DNA from 2 places in the Pseudoclavibacter sp. RFBJ3 genome. Region 2 is predicted to be linked to the other one. Evidence: predicted binding sites of a transcription regulator. Region 2 holds the regulator's gene; the other holds the start of a gene.
The links. Region 2 encodes HrcA, which represses chaperone genes, less so after heat shock. Its sites were predicted from a motif close to TTNGCACTCGNNNNNNNCGAGTGCNAA; they were not measured.
Positions count from the first base shown of each region.

Region 1 (7,273 bases), on a different contig from region 2:
TGAGGCCGGCGACGAGGCGCTCGATGAGCTGCGAGCCGAAGTTGCTGCTCTGCCTCGTGTCCTCTCCGAGTGCGAAGAGGCGTCCGACGTTGGTCGTCGACCATTCGTCCTCGGTGACCTCTGCGGTGGCGCCGTCCTCGTTCCGCAGGTCGATGCCGTCTGGCAGGGTCTCCGTGTCGAGCGTGACCGTGTAGTTGCCTGGGCCTGGGACGGGCACGCGCCAGCGGCCGTCTTCACCCGACTCCACCGTCTCGGAGTAGCCGTCGCCGTCGACGGTGAGCGAGACGCCCGCGACGGGTTCTCCCTCGTAGTTGAGGATGCCGCTGATCGAGTACGGCGACTCCTCATCGACGGGGTCGGCTGCCGCGTTCGCGGGGCCGGCCATCGCGAAGACGCCGAGGAACGCGAAGAGCGACATCGCAAGTGCTGCGAGCATTCGGTGGGTTCGGGTGAGCCGGGAACGCCGGGCGGTCGCTGAGCGCGAACCGGCTGGCGTGAGCGGACTGGGGAGAAGGGGCACGGAGTACCTCCAGTGCGAGTCGGGCTGGGCACGACGACTGAACGAGATTCTGGAACTGCTATTTCTGCAAGCGAGGATTCGCCACTCTGCGAATCTACGGATGGTTTGTATCGGCAATGTTTCACTGCCGCTACACACGATAGCCGTGCGGAAGAGGCTCTGCTCGCAGCCAGGAGCCTCAGCGCGCAATTTTGTTCTACGTCACCACAATTGTGGTGCCTCAGCACGGCACAGTGTGCCGCCACATCCAAGATCTCCGATTTGTGAAGATGTCTTTCGTCTCCGGCGTGTCACCGACCGGATGGTGCCCCCGCCGCGGCACTGAGGCCCGCGGGCGTGTGCTCGGGACAGTGGAGTGCGCGCTCGCCGCAGTCCGCACAGGCGACGAAGCGTTCCCTGCAGGAGGGGTCGCTGCAGTTCTGGGTGCGGTGCGTGGGCCTCTCGCATTCGCGGCAGCGGCCGAGGACGTCGGTGTCGGGGCCGAACTCGAGGTGCTCGCGAGCGTCGAAGACCGCGAGGGAGCCCTTCCAGAGCCCCTCGTTGCCGAACTGCTCCGCGTATCGGACGATGCCGCCGTCGAGCTGGTACACCTCGCTGAAGCCGCGCTTGAGCATGAGCGCTGAGAGGACCTCGCAGCGCACGCCACCCGTGCAGTAGGTGACGACGGGCTTCGACTTGAGGTCGTCGTACTTGCCCGATTCGAGCTCGGCGATGAAGTCGCGGGTGGTTCCGGTCTCCGGAACGATGGCGCCCTCGAAGCGGCCGATGTGCGCCTCGATCGCGTTGCGGCCGTCGAAGAAGACGATCTCGTCGCGCGATTCGACGAGTGCGTGCAGCTCGTCGGGTGCGAGGTGGGTGCCGCCGCCCTTGACGCCGTGCTCGTCGACCTCGAGCTCGCCCGGCGCCCCGAAGCTGACGATCTCATCGCGCACCTTCACGCTGAGGCGTGGGAAGTCGAGGCTCTGTCCCTGCTCGTCGAGGCCGGTGCCCGCCGACCACTTGTAGTCGGCGTCCTTGAAGGCCGCGTACTCCCGGGTGGTGCGCACGTAGCGCTTGAGCGCGTTCAGCTCGCCGCCGAGGGTGCCGTTGATGCCGTCCTTGGAGATCAGGATGCGCCCACGCAGCCCCAGGGACGCCGCGAGGTCGCGCTGCCAGAGGCGGATCGCCTCCGGGTCGGCGAGGGGCGCGAAGGCGTAGTAGAGCACGATCTTGGGGACAGCCATGAGGACGATTTTAGGTGAGGGGCTCACGCCGAATGTCCGTGGGTCTGCGTACCCTTGCCGCATGCCAGATCGGGTCATGTCGCTCTATCGGCCGGTGTCACCGGTCGATGTGCAGCAGACCCTGTCTCCCCTCATGCGGGGCAGGCGAGATCCGACGTGCTGGGTGCATCCGGTGTCGCGGGACGTGTGGCGCACGTCCCACACGCTGGCGGGAGGCGCGACCACGGTGTTCCGCCAGGCCCGGGAGGGGGTGCGGGTCGTGTCGTGGGGTGCGGCCGCCGAGATCGCGGTCGACGAGGCTCCCACGCTGCTGGGCCGCGACGACGACTGGAGCGAGCTCCGTCTCGACGCCCTGCCGGAGCTGGCGGATGTGCGGCGACGGAACGAGGGGCTGCGGCTCCCGAAGTCGGGCGCGGTGTTCGAGGCGCTGAGCGCGGCGATCATTGAGCAGAAGATCACGGGCCTCGAGGCGCATCGCGCTTGGGACATCCTGCACCGCGACCACGCCGACGCGGCGCCAGGGCCGGCCGGTCTCGTGCCGCGGCACCTGCGCCTGCCGCTCACGCCGGAGCAGTGGCGGCGCATCCCGAGCTGGGACTGGCATCGGGCCGGCGTCGACTACTCGCGGTCCGGAACGGTGATCCGCTCGGCGACGGTCGCGTCGGCACTCGAGCGCACGAGCGGCCTGCCGACGGGGTCGGAGGAGCCGCTCCGCCGTCTTCGCTCGATCGTGGGGGTCGGCGTGTGGACGGCCAACGAGACCGTGCAGCGCTCGCATGGCGACCCTGACGCCCCGAGCTTCAGCGATTACCACATCCCCAACATGGTCGGGTGGGCGCTCGCGGGCTGCGACGTCGACGACGACGGCATGCGGGAGCTGCTCGAGCCGTGGCGCGGACACCGCGAGCGGGTCGTGCGGCTCATCAAGCTCGCGGGCAACCCGCGCCCGAAGCACGGCCCCCGTATGACCGTGCAAGACCACCGCTCCCACTGAGCTCTGCGCCCGGCGTCGACGTGCGCTGACCTTTTCGGGGGGGCGTTCGCCCACGGCTGACGGGGTTTTCAGCAAACTTTCTGGCACTCGATGGGGCAGAGTGCTAATTTTCTGCTCAAGGAAGTTGACACCAGTCGACTCAAGTTCACCGCACCGTCTCGCGCTGACGAGCGTGCGTACAAGGAAGGGAAAACGACATGGCACGCGTCTTCGATCCGTTCCAGGAGATGGAACGCCTTTTCCAGGGAGCACCGAACAGCCCGCGTTCGATGCCCATCGACCTCTACCGCGAGGCCGACCACTACATCCTCACCGCCGACCTGCCCGGCATCGACCCGAGCTCGATCGACGTCGACCTCGACGGCCAGCAGCTGACGATCCGCGCCGAGCGCAGCACCGTCAACGCCGAGGGCGCCAAGTGGCTCGTCCGTGAGCGCAACGGCGGCAGCTACCTCCGCCAGTTCACGCTCGGCCAGGGTCTCGACACCGAGCGCATCGCGGCGAGCTACGAGCACGGCGTGCTGACCGTGACCGTGCCGGTCAGCGAGCGCGCGAAGCCACGCAAGATCGAGGTCGAGAGCGGCACGAAGGTCGAGACCATCCAGGCCTGAGCGGCCCGGTGATCACCGCTTCGTGATGCGGTCCCTGTGACGCAGAGAGGGGCAGCGCCGGCCGGCGCTGCCCCTCTCTGCGTGTCCCCGCGTCTGTGGGGCTGTGCGTCTCTGCGCTTGTCCTCGACTCGCGCTCGCACCTTCGTTCGCGTCAGGCGGCGTGGAGTCCCGTTCCTGCCTCTTCGGTCTCGCGGGCGAGCCTCGCGGCCGCGGCGTAGCGGCTGCGGAGTGCCGCGTCGGGGGCGGGCTCGAGGTGAGCGATCGTCTCGACGGGCCAGTCCGGACGTGTCCCGGTCGCCACCCAGGCGGCCTGGCGGGCCGCGCCGTCGGCGACGTACTCACCGGGTGCCGGGATCTCGACAGGCACATCGAAGAGCGTCGGAGCGACGGCGCGGACGCCCTCGCTCAGTGCTGCGCCGCCGATGAGCATGACTCGCTTCGCCTCGACACCGAGCGCACGGTGGGCGTCGAGTGCCTGCGCGAGGCTGCCGAGCATGCCCTCGACTGCGGCCCTGGCGAGGTTCTCGCGGGTGAACGAGCCGCGGGTCATGCCGAGGAGCGACGCGGTCGCATCCGGCAGGTCGGGGGTGCGCTCGCCGTCGAGGTACGGCACGAACGCGAGACCACCAGAGCCCAAGGGTGCCGATGCGGCGAGCCGACCGAACTCCTCGTGGTCGACGCCGAGGACCTCGGCGGTCGTGTCGATGACGCGAGCGGCGTTGAGCGTCGCGGACAGGGGAAGGAACGCTCCCGTCGCGTCCGCGAACCCGGCCAGCCCACCGCGGGGGTCGACCACCGGCCGGTCGGCGACGGAGAAGACGGTGCCTGAGGTGCCGATCGAGACGACGACGTCGCCCGCGCGCGCGTTGAGACCGAGCGCCGCACCAGCGTTGTCGCCGGCGCCCGCGGCGACGAGTGCGCCGGCCGGTGTCTTCCCAGCGACCTCGTCCGGTCCGAGCACACGGGGCAGGACGGCGTCGTGGCCGAGCGCCGCGATGAGCAGCTCGCGGTCGTAGTCGAGCGTGAACGGCGACCAGTAGCCGGTCCCCGACGCGTCGGAGCGGTCGGTCGTGAGCTTCGTCAGGTCCGGGCCGAGGGGGCTCTCGCCTGCTGGGCCGTAGCCGAGGAGGCGCCACGTGAGCCAGTCGTGGGGGAGTGCGACGGCCGCGACGCGCGCCGCGTTCTCGGGTTCCGCATCCCGCAGCCAGCGCAGCTTCGTGATCGTGAACGAGGCGACGGGCACGAGTCCCGTGCGCTCGACGAGCGCATCCTGGCCGAACTCGGCGATGAGGTCTCGTGCTGCGCCTGCGCTGCGGGTGTCGTTCCAGAGGAGGGCGTCGCGGACGACGCGGCCCTCGGCGTCGAGGGCGACCATGCCGTGCTGCTGGCCGGCGACGGAGATCGCCGCCACATCGTCGAGCCCGCCGGCGGCCTCGGTCGCGCCCTGGACGGCAGCCCACCAGTTCGCCGGGTCGATCTCCGTGCCGGGGAGGTGAGCTGCGCGCCCCTGGCGGACGAGCGCACCCGTCTCCGCATCGCGGATGACGAGCTTGCAGCTCTGCGTACTCGAGTCGAAGCCGGCGACGAGCATTGTGGTCTGCTTTCTGTAGGGCGAGCGCTGTGTTGAGGTTCAGGTGCTGGTCGAGCATGCACGACAGAGCTGGGGCGGATGCACGCGCGTGGTGAGTGCATCCGCCGCAGCTCTGCGCGGGGACGGGGGAGCCCGTCAGTCGTTGGGCGTGTGCTAGCCGCGTGCGCCCATGAGGTGCTCGAGCGCGAGCTGCTGCAGGCGCACGAATCCGAAGCCCTTGCCGTTGAAGTACGCGTCGGCGTCGAAGTCCTCGAAGGCGGAGCGGTCAGCGAGGAAGTCGTCGTAGGTCTCGCCCTCGCCGAGCGTGTTCGTGGAGAGCTCGTCGACGCGGGATGCCGCGAGGGCCTCCTGCACCTCGGGGTCGGCGCGGAAGGCCGCCGCGCGCTCCTTGAGGAGGAGGTAGGTGCGCATGTTCGCTGCCGCCGACTCCCAGACGCCCGTCTCGTCCTCGGTGCGCGAGGGCTTGTAGTCGAAGTGGCGGGGGCCCGTGTAGGTCTGGCCGCCGTTGGGGCCGCCGTTCTCGAGCAGGTCGACGAGCGCGAACGCGTTCTGCAGGTCGCCGTGGCCGAACACGAGGTCCTGGTCGTACTTGATGCCGCGCTGGCCGTTGAGGTCGATGTGGAAGAGCTTGCCCTGGTAGAGGGCCTGCGCGATGCCGGCCGCGAAGTTGAGGCCGGCCATCTGCTCGTGCCCGACCTCGGGGTTCACGCCGACGAGCTCCGGGCGCTCGAGGGTCTCGATGAAGGCGAGTGCGTGGCCGACCGTGGGGAGCAGGATGTCGCCTCGGGGCTCGTTCGGCTTCGGCTCGATCGCGAAGCGGATGTTGTAGCCCTTGTCGGTGACGTAGTCGCCGAGGAGGTTGACGGCCTCGCGGTAGCGCTCGAGGGCCTGGCGGATGTCCTTCGCGGAGTCGTACTCCGCACCCTCGCGGCCGCCCCACATGACGAACGTCTCGGCGCCGAGCGACGCGGCGAGGTCGAGGTTGCGGAGGACCTTGCGCAGCGCGAAGCGGCGCACGTCGCGGTCGTTGGAGGTGAAGCCGCCGTCCTTGAACACGGGAGCGGAGAAGAGGTTCGTCGTGACCATGGGAACGACGAGCCCGGTCGCATCCAGTGCGCCACGGAGGCGGGAGATCTGCGAGTCGCGGACCTCGTCACTCGAGCCGAACGGGAAGAGGTCGTCGTCGTGGAAGGTGAGGCCGTAAGCGCCGGCTTCTGCGAGCTTCTCGACGACGTGCACGACGTCGAGGTCGGCGCGCGTCGGGCCGCCGAACGGGTCGGTCCCGTTGTAGCCGACGGTCCACAGACCGAATGAGAACTTGTCTGCGGGGGTGGGAGTCAGAGACATGGGAGTCCGTTCTAGGTATCGTCGTTGATAAGTTCCAGAGAGCAACATATAGCACTTCGTTGTGTCACTTCCACCACGAGTTCCGGATGAGACGGGGTTCGGATGGCGCCTGGGGCCAGTTTTGTCACGAATCTGACACGGGGTTGCACAACCTGACCCAAGTGGGTATATGTTTGGCGCGACAACTTAGGGCAACACATTTCAGAGAGGAAATGACCGTCATGTCAGCAACGAAGAAGTTGCTCGGTCTCGCAGTCGTTGGAGGCCTCGCACTCGGTCTCACCGCATGCGACGCGCCAGCAGACCCAGCAGCAACCGGCGAAGCAGGAGCAGCAGTCGAGGTCGAGAGCGTTGGCATCTCGATGCCCACCCGCGAGCTCGAGCGCTGGATCAACGACGGAGCGCAGCTCCAGAGCAAGCTCGACGAGGCCGGCTTCACGACCGACCTGCAGTACGCCGAGAACGACCCGGACACGCAGATCTCGCAGATCCAGAACCAGATCGCATCCGGAGTCGACGTGCTCGTCGTCGCCGCCATCGACGGCTCGGTGCTCGCACCGGTGCTGCAGGATGCGGCTGACGAAGGCGTCACGATCATCGCCTACGACCGCCTCATCAACGACACGGAGAACGTCGACTACTACGCGACGTTCGACAACTACGCGGTGGGCAAGCTCCAGGGCGAGTACATCGTCGACAGCCTGGACCTCGAGAACCAGCCCGGCCCGTTCTACCTCGAGCCCTTCGCCGGCAGCCCGGACGACAACAACGCCAAGTTCTTCTTCTCCGGAGCCTGGGACGTCCTCAAGCCGTACATCGACGAAGGCAAGCTCGTCGTCGGCTCCGGCAAGTCGCCGGCATCGAACGACGACTGGGCCTCGGTCGGCATCCAGGGCTGGGAGAGCGCCGGCGCTCAGGACGAGATGGAGACCCGTCTCGCCTCGAACTACGCCGACAAGAAGGTCGACGTCGTCCTCTCGCCGAACG
Region 1 is NZ_PSXZ01000015.1:344,746-352,018, forward strand. Features, by position in the region: gene C5E07_RS15455 (branched-chain amino acid ABC transporter permease) at 1-436, opposite strand, end outside; gene C5E07_RS15460 (rhodanese-related sulfurtransferase) at 811-1,743, opposite strand; gene C5E07_RS15465 (DNA-3-methyladenine glycosylase) at 1,805-2,737, shown strand; gene C5E07_RS15470 (Hsp20/alpha crystallin family protein) at 2,935-3,348, shown strand; gene C5E07_RS15475 (xylulokinase) at 3,500-4,939, opposite strand; gene xylA (xylose isomerase) at 5,093-6,286, opposite strand; gene chvE (multiple monosaccharide ABC transporter substrate-binding protein) at 6,508-7,273, shown strand, end outside.
Region 1: a site for HrcA is predicted at 2,818-2,844, ahead of C5E07_RS15470 (Hsp20/alpha crystallin family protein). Genes of this name have one in related genera too.

Region 2 (7,273 bases):
CCATCGGGAAGCTGAGCACGTCGGTGGGGCCGGGTTCACCCATCCACTGCACGTGCAGCTCCTCCATGGGGCCGACCTCGACGAGCACGATCGCGAGCTCCGACTCGGCGTGCACGTGCAGCTGGTCGAGCGCGTACGCGGCGACGCGCTGCAGGGCGCCTTCGTCGACCTCGTAGCTGGCCTCGTTGTTGACCTCGATGCTCATCGGCTTGCGTTCCTGTCCTGGCGTCGGTGATCGTCCGCCTGCTTCTTCTGGTCGTACTCGGTGTAGGCGTCGACGATGCGGGCCACGAGGGTGTGCCTGACGACGTCGTCGCTCGTGAGGTGCGAGAAGTGCACCTCGTCGATGCCGCCGAGCACGTGGGTCACGAGCTTCAGTCCCGAGGCCCCCATGGGCAGGTCGAGCTGCGTGATGTCCCCCGTGACGACCATCTTCGATCCGAACCCGAGCCTCGTCAGGAACATCTTCATCTGCTCCGGCGTCGTGTTCTGCGCCTCGTCGAGCACCACGAAGGCGTCGTTGAGCGTGCGCCCGCGCATGTAGGCGAGCGGCGCGACCTCGATCGTCCCGCTCGCCATGAGCTTGACCACGACCTCAGGGTCGAGCATTTCGTTGAGCGCGTCGAAGAGCGGCCGCAGGTAGGGGTCGATCTTGTCGTTGAGGGTCCCTGGCAGGTAGCCGAGGCGCTCGCCGGCTTCGACGGCCGGGCGAGTCAGGATGATCCGCGTGACCTCCTTGCGCTGCAGGGCCTGCACGGCCTTCGCCATCGCGAGGTAGGTCTTGCCCGTTCCGGCGGGCCCGATGCCGAAGACGATCGTGTTGTCGTCGATCGCATCCACGTACTGCTTCTGGCCGAGTGTCTTCGGGCGGATGACCTTGCCACGGGACTGCACGATGGACTGGCCGAGCACGTCCGTTGGGGTCTCCTCGCCACGGTCGATGAGCCGCTGGGAGCGCTCGACCTGAGCTGGCTCGAGGTCGACGCCGCTGCGCGCCATCGCAGTGATCTCGCGCAGGAGCGCCTCGGCTGCGACGACGTCGTCTCGCTCGCCGCTGAAGGTGATCTCGTTCCCGCGCGCGAGCACGCGCACGCGGGGGTGCTCGCGCTCGACGGACTTGAGCAGCCGGTCGCCGGGCCCGAGGAGCCGCACCATGGCGACGCCTTCAACCGTGGTGGTCTGCTCCACGAAATCAGTCCAGGTGCCGGGCTCCCCGGGACCTTGGGACGGTGAATTGTCTTGACTAGGCAAGGGATCCTTCCGAGAGTCCTCCGCCGAGGACGTGGGCGTGTACGTGGAAGACGGTCTGACCTGCTGCCGCCCCCGAGTTGAAGATGAGCCGGAATTCGCTGTCGGTGTGCTGATCGGCGAGCCCCTGGGCGACCGCGATGACCTCGGCGAGCAGTGCCGGGTCGCCTGCCGCGAGCTGGGCGACGTTCGCGTACTCCTGGGTCTTGGGCACCACAAGAAGGTGCACGGGCGCCTTCGGGCTGATGTCCTTGAAGGCGATGACCCGCTCGGACTCGAACACGATGTCGGCTGGGATCTCGCGGTTGATGATGCGCGTGAAGATGGACGGCTCTGAACTCGACATGAGACCAGCCTACGACTCGGCACTCGCGCGGGACCGAGAGTCCCACGTGCCGCTCAGCGCCAGGATCGCCGCGATCGCGGCGGGAGCCGCACTCGAGGTTCGAAGAACGCCAGCGCCGAGGTGCACGCGCCTGGCGCCGGCAGCCTCGAAGGCCTCGAATTCGCTCTCGTCGATGCCGCCCTCTGGCCCGACGACGAGCGTCAGCCCGGAAGCGCCTGCCGGGACCTGCTCGACGAGGGCCTGGCGCAGCGAGGTGTCGCCGAGCGGGTCGAGGACCAGCATCGGCGCGTGACCGGCGAGCGTTGCGACCTCACCCGTCGAGTGCAGCGGGGCCACATCCGGGACCCACGCGGCGAGGCTCTGCTTGCTGGCCTCCCTGGCGATGGATGCCCACCGCTCACGGCCCTTCTCGGCCTTCTGGTCCCAGCGGCTCACGCTGCGCTTCGCCTGCCATGGCACGAACGCCGCGGCTCCGAGCTCCGTCGCGACCTGCACGGCGAGGTCGTCTCGCCCGCCCTTCGCGAGTGCCTGGACAACCGTGACACGCGGAGCCGACTGCGCCACTCGCCGCGCGGCGAGGACCGTGACGAGTGCGCGGTCGCGCTCACTCAGAGCGAGCTCGCCGTCGACCACGAAGCCGCGCCCGTCGCCGAGCTGCACACGTTCGCCCACTCGCATCCGCGCGACCGCCATGTGCTTGGCTTCCGCGCCGCGCACCTCGACGACGCCGCCGACGCGCAGCGCCTCGTCGAGGTCCTCGACGAGGTAGAGCCACGCCACGTCAGCGACCGAAACGGTCGCGGAGCTTCGAGAACATCCCCTGCTTCTCCCGCGCGAGGCGAGGGGCCTCGTGGCGATGACGGGCAGCGAACTCCTCGATCAGCTTGCGCGACCTGCCGTCGAGCTTCGCCGGGGTCACGACCTGGACGGCGATGTCGAGGTCGCCGCGATGCGTCGAGCGAAGCCGCGTGATGCCCCGACCTCGAACGGTCAGCACCTCACCCGACTGCACGCCCGCGGGGATCTGCAGGTCGACGTCGCCGTCGAGCGCACCGACCGTGGTCGAGGTGCCCAGGATCGCGTCGGCCATCGACACCTCGACGACGCACTGGAGGTCATCGCCGTCTCGCGAGAAGACCTCGTGCGGGCGCACGCGGATCTCGAGGTAGAGGTCGCCGTTCGCTCCCCCTGCTGGTCCGGCTTCGCCCCGACCGGGAAGGTGGATGCGCAGCCCGGAGTCCACACCGGACGGGATGTCGACCGGGATGCTCACGTTCGATCGGACGCGCCCCTGGCCGTGGCACGTGTCGCACGGGTGCTCGATGACTGTGCCGTAGCCGCGGCACTGCGCGCACGGCTGGTTCGTGACGACCATGCCGAGGATGGAGCGCACCTGTCGCTGCACGGACCCGGCCCCACCGCATGCCGAGCACGTCGTCGGCGAGGTCCCTGGCGCGCAGCAGGTGCCCTGGCAGTTCTCGCAGGCGATCGCCGTCGTGACCTCGAGGTCCCGGTGCGTGCCGAACATGACCTCGTCGAGGTCGAGTTCGACGCGCACGAGCGCGTCCTGGCCGCGTTCCGCGCGCGAGCGGGGTCCGCGGGAGCCCTGCTGGCCGAAGAAGGTCTCGAAGATGTCGCCGAAGCCGCCGAAGGACTGCCCATCTGGGCCGCCCTGGTCGTACTGCCGGCGCCGCTCGGGGTCGATGAGCGTGTCGTAGGCGTGCGTGACGGACTTGAAGCGCTCCGCGGCATCTTCGGACGGGTTGACGTCCGGGTGCAGCTGGCGTGCCAGCTTGCGGTAGGCCTTCTTGATCTCGTCCTGGGACGCCTCACGGCTCACGCCGAGCACGTCGTAGTGGTCTGCCAAGAGTGGCGACTCCTTCTTTGCATCTGTGTGTGTCACGCCTGCGTTGTCAGGCGCCGGGTGCATCCGCCGAGTGATCTGGCGGTGTGGGTCAGTCGTCCGAGTGCTGCTCGTCGAGCACCCGTGACAGGTAACTCGCAACCACTCGAACGGCCTGGATATTCCTCGGGTAGTCCATTCTCGTCGGCCCGACGACGCCGAGACGCGCGTCGCTCCCGGAGCTGCGGTAGCCGCTCGTCAAGATAGCCGTCTCGCCGAGGCCCAGGTCGACGTTCTCCTGGCCGATGCTGACCGAGTAGGCCTCGGGGCTGGAGTGGAGCTCGTCGAGCAGCCGCAGGAGGACCACCTGCTCCTCGATGGCCTCGAGGACGGGCAGGATGCTCGAGGGGAAGTCACGTTCGGTCCGGGCGAGGTTCGCGGTGCCCGCCATGACGAGGCGCTCCTGGCGGTGCGCCAGGACGAGCTCGAGCAGGTTGGCGATGACGGGCGCGAAGAGCTCCGCGTCTCGCTCCCCCATGATGCCGCTGACATCCCTGAGCTCCGTCGAAGCGCGCGCGACCGTCTTCCCGACGAGGCGGCCGGCCAGCCGGTCCCGGAGCACATGCAGCTGCTCGACGCTCACCTCGGCACGCAGATGCCCGATGCGCTGCTCGACGCGGCCCGAGTCGGTGATGAGGACCGTGAGGACGCGCATGCTCGACAGCAGGACGAACTCGACGTGCTGGATGGCGGCGTTCGCGAGCGAGGGGTACTGCGCGATCGCGACGGAGTTGGTGAGCTGCGCTAGCAGTCGCACCGACCGTCCGAGCACCTCGTCGACGTCGTCGCTGCCCTCGATGAACGTCTCGATCGCCCGACGCTGCGCCCCGGAGAGCGGCCTGAACTCGGCGAGCCGGTCGACGAAGAGTCGGTAGCCCTTGTCGGTCGGGATGCGCCCGGAGGACGTGTGCGGGGCGACGATGAGCTCGGCGTCTTCGAGCTGTGCCATGTCGTTGCGGATGGTGGCCGCGGAGACGCCGAAATCGTGACGGTCTGCGATCGACTTGGAGCCCACCGGCTCACGACTCGTGACGTAGTCGGTGACGATGACGCGGAGCACCTGCATGCTTCTGTCTGAAACCACGATGCTCCTCCCTCGACGAGCTGCTGCGAGTCGGACTGGCACTCCGAACCTGAGACTGCCAATCCTACCGCTTTCCGCTCGCGCCACCAGCAGGATGCCAGGCCCTCGGAGGGCACGCGCAGTAGCGTGGGCGAAACCGACGAGAGGAACCCCGTGTCAGATCAGAACGCACCGACCCCGCCGCCAGGACACCAGGATCAGCCTCGGCAGCCGCCATACGACCGGCCGGGACCCTACGGGCAGCAGCCACCGTACGGGCAGCAGGCTCCCCACGGTCAGCAGGTCCCGTACGGACAGCAGGCTCCCTACGGGCACCCGCAGGGCGGGCAGTACCAGCAGTCGGGCCCGCAGAATGGGACAGAACCGCCCCTGACCCGAGACGGCGACCGCCTCGTCGGAACCTTCGATCACCTGCTCAACATCGTCGCCCCGGCCGTCGGGCCGCTCATCCTCTGGCTCGTCACGCGGCGGAGGGGGCCTCTCGCCGACAGCGAGGGCCGGGAGGCGCTCAACTTCGGCATCACCGTTGCGATCGTGTACCTCGGCATCGGCGTCATCTCGCTGCTCTCGCTGATCGGCGGCCCGCTGGCGCTGATCGTCCCGCTCCTCTACCCGCTGCTCTGGGTTGCCGTCGTCGTCTACGCCATTCTCGGCGCGGTCCAGGCGAACAAGGGTCTCCCCTACCGGTACCCGGTCACCTTCCGGTTCGTGAGCTGAGCCGGCTCAGGCGGCGATTCGGCGCACGATCGCGTCTGCCATGAGCCGACCGCGGAGCGTCGGGACGAGCCTGCCCTTCAGCGCGGCCCTCCCGTCGACGAGCGACTCGGCGATGAGCTCGGCGACGACGCTGGAGTCGTCCAGCTCGGAGATCGCGAGGCCCTCCCGCAGACGCGAGCCGAGCATGATCCGCTCGAAGCGCTTCGTCTCCTCGTCGAGCACTTCGCGCCCCATGGCCGGGGTGATGCCCTCAGCAAGCCTCGATGCGTAGGCGCTCGGATGCTTGGCGTTCCACCAGCGCACGCCACCCACGTGGCTGTGCGCGCCTGGCCCGAATCCCCACCAGTCCGCATCTCGCCAGTAGGAGAGGTTGTGGCGAGACGCGTGCTTGCCGTCGAGCGACCAGTTGCTGACCTCGTACCACTCGAACCCGGCCGCTGAGAGTCGCTCATCTGCGAGCTCGTACATGTCGGCCTGCAGGTCGTCGTCCACAGCGGGCACCTCGCCGCGGCGGATCTGCCTGGCCAGCTTCGTGCCCTCCTCGATGATGAGCGCATACGCGCTCACGTGCAGCGGCTCCTGCGCCAGCGCCATGTCGAGCGATCGGCGCCAGTCGTCGATGGACTCGCCGGGAGTGCCGTAGATCAGGTCGAGGCTCGGCTCGAGCCCGACTCGCTTCGCTGCGGCGACCACGATAGGGATGCGTGCCGGATCGTGGGTGCGCTCGAGAACGCTGAGGACGTGCGGGACGGCGGACTGCATCCCGAAGCTGACTCGGGTCACTCCAGCAGCCCGGAGCTCGGCGAGCTCACGCTCGCCGACCGAGTCGGGGTTCGCCTCGACGGTGACCTCCGCGTCTGGGGCGAGGCCCCAGCGACTGCGCACTCCCTCGAGCATCGCCGCAAGGTCGCTGACGGGCAGGAGAGTCGGCGTTCCGCCACCGAAGAAGACGGTGGATACCTCGCGAGGGGCACCGCTCAGCACCCGCTCGGCGATCACCATCTCCTTCTCCACCTCGCCGGCATAGCTGGAACGCGAGACCCCTCCGAGCTCCTCCGCCGTGTAGGTGTTGAAGTCGCAGTAGCCGCACCGCACGCGGCAGAAGGGCACGTGGATGTAGACGCCGAAGTCTCGTGACTCGGCGCCGACCAGTGCCTGGCCGGGGAGCTCTCCGCTCGGCGGCACCGGCTCGCCGAGCGGCAGCGCGCTAGGCGCCAAGATGGCCGTTCGGCTGGGCCGTGTTCGGGGCGAGGTTCACGTGATGCACCCGCACAGCCTAGGCGCAATCAGGCGCGCGATCAGCCGAGCACGGCCCCGCGTTGCGCTCGCGCCCAACTGACACGACTACCTTCGAGGTCATGAGCACTCAGGCGACCTCCCCAAAGCACGTTCTCGTCTCCGGCGCATCCGGAATGATCGGCCACCGTCTCATCGAGGAACTGCACGCGCACGGCCACCGCGTCACGCGGCTCGTCAGGCGCGACCCGAAGGACGCCAGCGAGTTCCGGTGGAACCCCGCCCAGCGAACCCTGGACGCGAGGGTCCTCGACGGCGTGGATGCAGTCGTGAACCTCTCCGGGTCACCGCTCAGCAAGCTGCCGTGGACCTACAACGTGAAGAAGGAGATCCTTCGCTCCCGCGTCAACGCGACGCTCACGATCACCGGTGCCATGGCGGCCTCCTCCACGCCCCCGGCGCTCCTCATCAACGGTTCCGCGTCGGGCGCGTACGGCGACCGGCCGGGGCAGGTACTCGACGAGGACTCGGCACTGCCCGAGACCGACGAGTTCCTCCCGCGTGTCGTCGACCGCTGGGAGCGCGCGGCTCAGACAGCCCCGGACGGCACCAGGGTCGTCCTCGCCCGCACCGGTCTCGTCCTGGGGCGCGGCGGTGTCCTGACCGTCCTGAAGACCCTGGCAAGCGTCGGGTTGCTCTCGCAGCTGGGTGACGGCACGCAGCACTGGCCGTGGGTGAG
Region 2 is NZ_PSXZ01000004.1:246,658-253,930, reverse strand. Features, by position in the region: gene ybeY (rRNA maturation RNase YbeY) at 1-205, opposite strand, end outside; gene C5E07_RS05015 (PhoH family protein) at 202-1,155, opposite strand; gene C5E07_RS05010 (histidine triad nucleotide-binding protein) at 1,244-1,594, opposite strand; gene C5E07_RS05005 (16S rRNA (uracil(1498)-N(3))-methyltransferase) at 1,604-2,374, opposite strand; gene dnaJ (molecular chaperone DnaJ) at 2,376-3,461, opposite strand; gene hrcA (heat-inducible transcriptional repressor HrcA) at 3,550-4,581, opposite strand; gene C5E07_RS04990 (DUF4870 domain-containing protein) at 4,735-5,298, shown strand; gene hemW (radical SAM family heme chaperone HemW) at 5,305-6,516, opposite strand; gene C5E07_RS04980 (TIGR01777 family oxidoreductase) at 6,657-7,273, shown strand, end outside.